2 regions of the Veillonella sp. S13054-11 genome follow, and region 2 is predicted to be linked to the other one. Evidence: riboswitches for the same ligand, from Rfam matches in the RefSeq annotation. Region 2 holds a riboswitch; the other holds the start of a gene.
What was found. Region 2 has a riboswitch for thiamine pyrophosphate ahead of cytX (putative hydroxymethylpyrimidine transporter CytX). Riboswitches for the same ligand answer to the same signal wherever they lie in the genome.

Region 1 (3,771 bases), on a different contig from region 2:
TTCCATCCGCTCCAACTGCAACTAATCCTCTATATTCCGCCAGCGTAAGCGAATACACCTCTACACTAACGCTACTAAAAATAGAAACCAATTTTTCTACGGCAGCCTGTATATACGACGGTGGACTACAAGATTTAGATTCACCGGTTAACACTAAAACTTGCTCTAATCCCGTTTCAGCGATTGCTTTCGACTCAAGCTCGATATCAGCTAAACTTAGCTTTTCACGGGCAATTCCACCATGATGACTATATCCACAATACACACAACCATTGTCGCAATAGTTTGAAATGTACATAGGCGTGAACAGCTGTATGGTATAACCAAATTGCTGTACCGTCCGTTCATGAGCCATCTGGGCCATATCTTCTAAATACAGCAGGGCTTGAGGTGATAATAGAATAAGTGCATCATCAATAGCTAACTTAGGTTTAGAGAGTGTTGAAAGTATTTCATCATCAGTTACTGCGCCTAATATGTCAGCTATATCTTCGTCGGAAACTCTTGAAAGTACATCTAAAAATGACATATCATCACCCTACTTTCGCAAGAAACCAGTTAACGGTGAAGATGCATTACCTACAGACTTCTTAGGTGCACATTTTGCAAGATATGCCTTGCGACCAGCCTCTACAGCATGATAAAAAGCCTGTGCCATGCCTACTGGGTCCGAACTCGTAGCAATAGCCGTATTAACAAGAACAGCACTAGCCCCCATTTCCATAGCTATTGTTGCATCAGAAGGACGTCCTATCCCTGCATCAACAATAATAGGCACATCAATAGAGTTGATTAAAATCTCTATCAATCCTTTTGCTTCAAGTCCACGATTACTACCAATAGGCGAAGCGAGAGGCATAACACAATTAGCACCAGCATCTACTAGTCGCTTTGCATCCATCAAATTAGGACTCATATAAGGAAAGACTATAAACCCTTCCTTTGCCAACACCTCGGTGGCTTTAATAGTCTCTAAATTATCGGGCATCAAATACATCTGGTCTTGAATGACTTCAATCTTAATCAAATTACCACAGCCTAATGCTTTTGCCATACGTGCAATGCGTATAGCCTCGTCTGCATTTCTAGCACCCGATGTATTCGGTAATAAATGCATTCTATCGGGGATATAGTTTATTATATCCTCCTCGCTTTGTGTTGTACCTACTCGCCTAAGAGCAACTGTCACAATATCTGATTGTGATGCTACTAATGCATCATGCATCAAATTATAGGATGCATATTTCCCTGTCCCCACTAACAAGCGACTAGAAAATGTTGTATTACCTACAGTAAATGAATCCAACATATCAACCACCTCCTACAAAGCTAACGATTTCTAATCTATCAGCAGCCGTTAATTTAGTGGTTGTATACGTTTCCTTACTAAGAATCTCGCCATTAAGCTCAACTACAAAGTGTTTACCGGCATACCCTAATTCATTAAGAACCAAATGAAGTTGCTCGTTTGAAACCTGCTTTGGCTCTCCATTAACAATTAAATCCATAGTGACCTCCCATATGAAAAAGCTTATAAAATATCAATATATTCTTCTTGTAAAGCTTTATTCATACTGCGTACAGCACAAAACTTGCCACACATCGAACAGGTTTCACCATGATCTTCCTCCGGTGCTCTACTTTCACGAATAGAACGAGCCCGTTCCGAATCAAGGGCACAAGCATATTGTGACTCCCAATCGAGAACTTGACGTGCCTTAGCCATAGTGTCATCTATATCTCTTGCATTAGGAATACCACGAGCAATATCTGCAGCATGCGCCGCTATTTTGAAAGCCATAATTCCGTCTTTTACATCATCTGCATTTGGTAAGGCTAAATGTTCCGCTGGTGTAACGTAGCATAAGAAGGACGCACCATGCATACCCGCTACAGCGCCACCAATAGCAGCCGTAATATGGTCATAGCCTGGAGCAATATCTGTGACGAGCGGTCCCAATACATAGAATGGCGCTCCATCACATAAAGATTCTTGAACTTCCATATTCATTTGTATTTGATGTAAAGGTACATGCCCAGGTCCTTCAATCATAGCTTGTACACCATATTGTTTCGCTCGTTTTGCCAATTCACCAAGCCTTACAAGCTCTTCAATTTGGCACACATCAGTTGCATCCGCCAAGCAACCTGGACGACAAGCATCACCTAAAGACAACGTAACATCATATTCTTTGCAAATCTTTAAGATTTCATCAAAGTATTCGTAGAATGGATTTTCATGACCTGTCATGCTCATCCACGCAAATACCAAACTGCCTCCGCGACTAACAATATTAAGCAACCGTTTATGATTCTTGATTTGATCTATTGTTTTTCTCGTAATACCACTGTGGATAGTAATAAAATCTACACCATCTTGAGCGTGTAATCGGATAGTGTCCAAGAAGTCTTGAGCCGTTAATTCACCCAAATCTTTTTGATGATGAATAACACTATCATAGATAGGCACCGTACCAATCATTACTGGCGATGTCTCGATTAATTTACGTCTAAAAATACGAGTATCACCATGAGTTGAAAGGTCCATGATCGACTCTGCTCCAAGTCGAATGGCTCGATTAACCTTTTCAATTTCACTATCATAATCAGTAACGTCTTTCGATGTACCTAAATTAACATTAACTTTCGTTCTAAGACGCTTACCAATCCCCTCTGGCGAAATGCTAGTATGTTGCTTGTTACAAGGAATAACAACCTTTCCTGCTGCCACTAGTGAACGTAATACGTCTTCATCCATACATTCTTTTTCCGCGACAACTTTCATTTCCTTCGTAACTACACCAGCCACAGCCGATTCCAATTGTGTCATAAACATTTTTACATCCTCCTATATAAAAGACATATATAGTTAGGTATGCAAAAACGGGTATCGAACAAAATGATCGATACCCGTATTAAGTATTAGCGTGCTTCCTACGCGGGCATGATCCCGATCAGGTATAAAGGTCAGGTGCTCGCAGCCCTTTCTCAGCCTATATAATAGGCTCCCTTGCATACTCACTATATAATTATGCTATTAATATTACTACTTTATTCAGATTTGTCAAATGATTATTCCGACACTTATACGTCTATTGTTTATTTCTCAGCCTTATCTTGGTCTTTACTATCATCGAAATCTGCTTTTTCAGAGATTGCAATGTGTCCATCCTTAACATCAGCAAGCAAGTGTTTTACATCGATATTATCCAAGTAGAAATCTGTTACATTATCTCGGATTTCAGATTCCACAACACGGCGTAACGGACGAGCGCCCATAGTTTTATCATACCCTTGTTCCATCAACAATTCTTTAGCTGCATCAGTTACATCAAGAGTAATGTCTTTCTTAGCCAAAGTCTTATTAACTTGATCGAGCATTAAATCTACGATTTTTTTCAAATCTTCTTTGCTTAATTGATTGAACTCGATAACTGCGTTGAAACGGTTCAAGAACTCTGGACGGAAGAATGGCGCGATGCGTTCCATTACATCTACTTTATTTTCATCATCACTGTCATTACCATAACCGAAACCTGCATTGGATGTAGCGATGATAACAGTATTTTTAAAGTTTACTGTGTTACCTTGACCATCTGTTAAGCGACCATCGTCCAATACTTGTAAAAGTAATGTAATAACTTGAGGGTCTGCTTTTTCGATTTCATCGAATAATACGATGGAATAAGGATTACGACGTACGCGTTCAGTCAATGTATTAGAGTTATCTTCATAACCAACATAACCAGCTGTAGCGCCGATTAATTTAGA
Region 2 (3,771 bases):
AGGTCATATAACTATCTCCTCTAGTCATTTTTCAAAAGTTCATCCATCGTTTGAGGGCCATTTACCAATAACCCATAAGCCATATGATTAACAGGCCCACAGCCATGACCAAGGGCGGGGTTATGTTTAATAGCTAGAGCGATATAGTCCTTTGCAATACCAATAGCATCCATTACATCACGTCCTTTAGCGAGTTCTGCCGTAATAACTGCTGAGAAGGTGCAGCCCGTACCGTGAGTATGAACAGTATCATATTTAGAACTTGTCCACGTACGCACATCTCCATCTTTGGTGAAAGCATAATCCGTTGCATCATCTCCAATATGGCCGCCTTTTATAATAACCACTCGAGGTCCTAATTCATGTAAAATACGCTTAGCTGCCGTTGTGATGTCACTTTCACAAGTAATAGACATATCCGCTAACACCTCTGCCTCGCTACGATTAGGTGTAATGACTGTGGCGACCGGAATGAGTTTAGATTTTAAGAAATCGACGGCCTCATCCGATACAAGTCGATCGCCGCTAGTGGCAATCATAACTGGATCCATCACATAAGGAATGTTCTTACTCACATACGGATAGATGAGATCCATCATCTCCGGCAAAGCAATCATACCCGTCTTAACGGCTTGAGGAAGAATATCTGAATATACATCGTGTAACTGTTTTTCTATGCTTTCTAGCGATAGGTGTTCTACGTGGTGAACCCCTGTTGTATTTTGGGCTACTACGGAGGTAACCACTGCCATACCATATACATGGCGGCTTTGGAATGATTTTAGATCGGCCATAATGCCAGCGCCACCACTAGGGTCAGTACCGGCAATTGTCAATGCAGTATGTAGTTTCATTATGCCTCCTTGTGTAACAAATTACGACGAGATAAGATTTGTAATACCACGAAGCCAATACAAGCACCTGCAACAGAGCTCATGGAGAAGGATGTAATCAAAGTCAACAACGCCAACGGTTTACCTAGTAGGAAGTTAGCAATTGGATAACTTACAAGAGCACCAATAAGCCCTGTACCTATGATTTCGCCAAGAGCTGCCGCCCAGATGGCATTGTATTTCTTATATAGATACGCAGATAACCAAGCGCCAATCATACTGCCTGGAAAGGCTAAGGGAGAACCTAGCGCTAGTACATTACGTAAGCAAGAGGTACTAAAGGCGGCACCTACAGAGAATCTCGCCCCAACTATAACGGCTAAGATCACATTTATCATATGTTGAAATGGAAAAATTCGGGCCGGGCCAATGGGAATCGACGTAGTTGATAAGACGACACCTAAGGCTACACATATACTAGCAATAATCAGTTTTTTCATAATACCTCCAACTAAATAAAAAATGAGACCACCTCAAATGGAATGGTCTCGTAATAATTTAGTATTATGTTTCACTCCACTTCCCTACGCCAGTATTATCTGGATCAGGTCTAGGGTTTTGAATGGTCAATCTCAGCAAAAGCACCCCTAGTGGCAATATATATTTATACTCTAGTTATAACATCATTATACAATCTATGCAACAAAAGAATTGACGGTTCCCGCACCACCTCGTATAATGAAACCATAATGGGGTGCTCACAAGAGTGGGCTGAGAGTAAGCTAATGCTTTAACCCATAACCTGATTTGGATAATGCCAACGTAGGGAACATAGAGGATTAATAGCCGAGTTCCTGTGAGCTCGGCTTTTTCTATGACTTCCTGGCAAGGAGGACGTATGAAAGATACACACATCACACAACCACAGTTCGCCATGATATGGTTTGGTGCCGCCCTATCTATAGCGGAGATCATGACCGGTACCTATCTAGCACCCTTAGGCCTCACTCAAGGACTATATGCCATCATCTTAGGCCATATCATCGGCGGTATTCTGCTCTTTGGAGCAGGACTCATCGGTGGCCGTTTGCGGCAAGGCAGTATGAACACGACAGCCTTTAGCTTTGGTCCCTTAGGGGCAAAGGGCTTTGCCTTTTTAAATATGATCCAACTAATCGGTTGGACTAGTATCATGATTTACGATGCTATGCTTGCCTTACAAGAGCTGGCGCCCCTATCTCCTATGATTTGGACTATTGCTATTGGGGCGCTCGTCATTTTATGGCTCTTCATCGGTCTCCACAATACAGGCTATATTCAAGCTATCGTATCTGTTTTATTACTAGGCCTCACACTCTACATGGGAGTTCACATGATTTCTCAATGGCCTAGTGACAGTAGCTTCATGACTAATGGCAATATGAGCTTTATAGCAGCCCTTGAGCTATCAATCGCTATGCCACTGTCTTGGCTACCTCTCATCAGTGATTATACTCGTGAAAGCAAAAGCCCTTTCTCCGCATCACTAACAAGTGCTGCCATCTACACCGTAACGAGTGTCGCCATGTACACCTTGGGCCTTAGCGCAGCTATCTTTGGCGGTGGCGACTCCATTATTACCATCATGATGAACGCGGGCCTCGGTCTTGCAGGACTCATCGTCATCATCTTCTCAACAGTAACTACGACCTTTATGGACGCTTACTCAGCAGGTGTATCTAGTACGACCATCTATAATGGAGCATCTAGTAAAGGCATAGCGGTTATTGTAACCATTGTCGGCACCATTGCAGCCATCCTATATCCAATGGACGATATTACAGACTTTCTATACCTTATCGGCTCTGTATTTGCGCCAATGATTGCCATCTTATTGGCAGACTATTTTGTCAACCGCCAGCAAGTACAAACGCTATCGGCTTATCTAATTCGTGGGCTGATTTGGGCTGTATCTGTAGGTTTATACCATTATATGTTGCATAGTGAAAGCTCTATAGGTGCAACATTACCAGCCTTTGCAATAGCATTTATCGTAACAACCATCGTGGGATTCATAAGCAAAACTGCTAACGCCTTACTATGAGCCCATCTTCACAAGTCCAGTGCCGATCTCCAACCATTTCGGCTTCGCTTTCATCATGGGTAACCCATATACATGGCACATCCCATTCGCGAATAATAGAAACAAGATCCTCTCGAACATGCTTACGTAAATTCCAGTCTAGTGCAGATAATGGTTCATCAAGAAGCAAGATGGTTGGTTTAGAGTAAAGAGCACGCCCCAATGCAACGCGTTGCTGCTCACCACCAGACAAGCTACCTGCTTTCGTTTTACGATATTTCTCAAGGCCTAAGCGTTTTAATAAGCTGTCACACATCTCTGACGTGCCTCGTTTACTATAGGTAATATTATGTTCCACCGATAAATGTGGAAATACGATATTACCTTGTGGCATATAGCCAACTTGACGTTCTTGAGCAGGTACCCAGATTTTTTTGTCGCGATCAACCCATATAGTTTCATTATATTGAATGCTACCTGTAGTCGGTTTCACAAGCCCTGCAATGCACTTAATGAAAGTACTTTTACCACTGCCGGATTGGCCTGTTAATACTGTGATACCAGAAGGAAGTACACCATCGGCTTTCACAGTCACAGAAGGTCTCGCTACAGTAAAGGAAAATGTAATCATCGGACCTCCTAATTATTATCAATATGGCGGAACAAGGACCCCTTTGTGATGAGGTGAATCCCACTCAACAATGCCAATGTGAGCACACAAATATAAATAACTAATTCAAAGGCATCCATGTACTGCCCTGCCTCTACATAGGAGTAAATAGCTAATGGCATGGTACGTGTTACCTTTGGAATATTACCGGCAATCAAGATTGTGGCACCGAACTCGCCCATAGCTCGACAAAATGCTAAAATACT

Region 1: linked by a shared signal. The riboswitch ahead of thiC (phosphomethylpyrimidine synthase ThiC) and the one ahead of cytX (putative hydroxymethylpyrimidine transporter CytX) in region 2 are both predicted to bind thiamine pyrophosphate.

What each region holds. Positions count from the first base shown of each region.
Region 1 covers NZ_PPCY01000007.1:27,301-31,071, forward strand. Annotated here, with positions in the region: gene thiH (2-iminoacetate synthase ThiH) at 1-529, opposite strand, end outside; gene VPHSUH08_RS07180 (thiazole synthase) at 539-1,309, opposite strand; gene thiS (sulfur carrier protein ThiS) at 1,311-1,508, opposite strand; gene thiC (phosphomethylpyrimidine synthase ThiC) at 1,532-2,836, opposite strand; TPP riboswitch at 2,915-3,022, opposite strand; gene VPHSUH08_RS07195 (ATP-dependent Clp protease ATP-binding subunit) at 3,100-3,771, opposite strand, start outside.
Region 2 covers NZ_PPCY01000004.1:294,633-298,403, reverse strand. Annotated here, with positions in the region: gene thiM (hydroxyethylthiazole kinase) at 1-7, opposite strand, end outside; gene thiD (bifunctional hydroxymethylpyrimidine kinase/phosphomethylpyrimidine kinase) at 21-854, opposite strand; gene thiW (energy coupling factor transporter S component ThiW) at 854-1,333, opposite strand; TPP riboswitch at 1,398-1,492, opposite strand; TPP riboswitch at 1,574-1,679, shown strand; gene cytX (putative hydroxymethylpyrimidine transporter CytX) at 1,732-2,916, shown strand; gene VPHSUH08_RS05225 (ATP-binding cassette domain-containing protein) at 2,900-3,526, opposite strand; gene modB (molybdate ABC transporter permease subunit) at 3,535-3,771, opposite strand, start outside.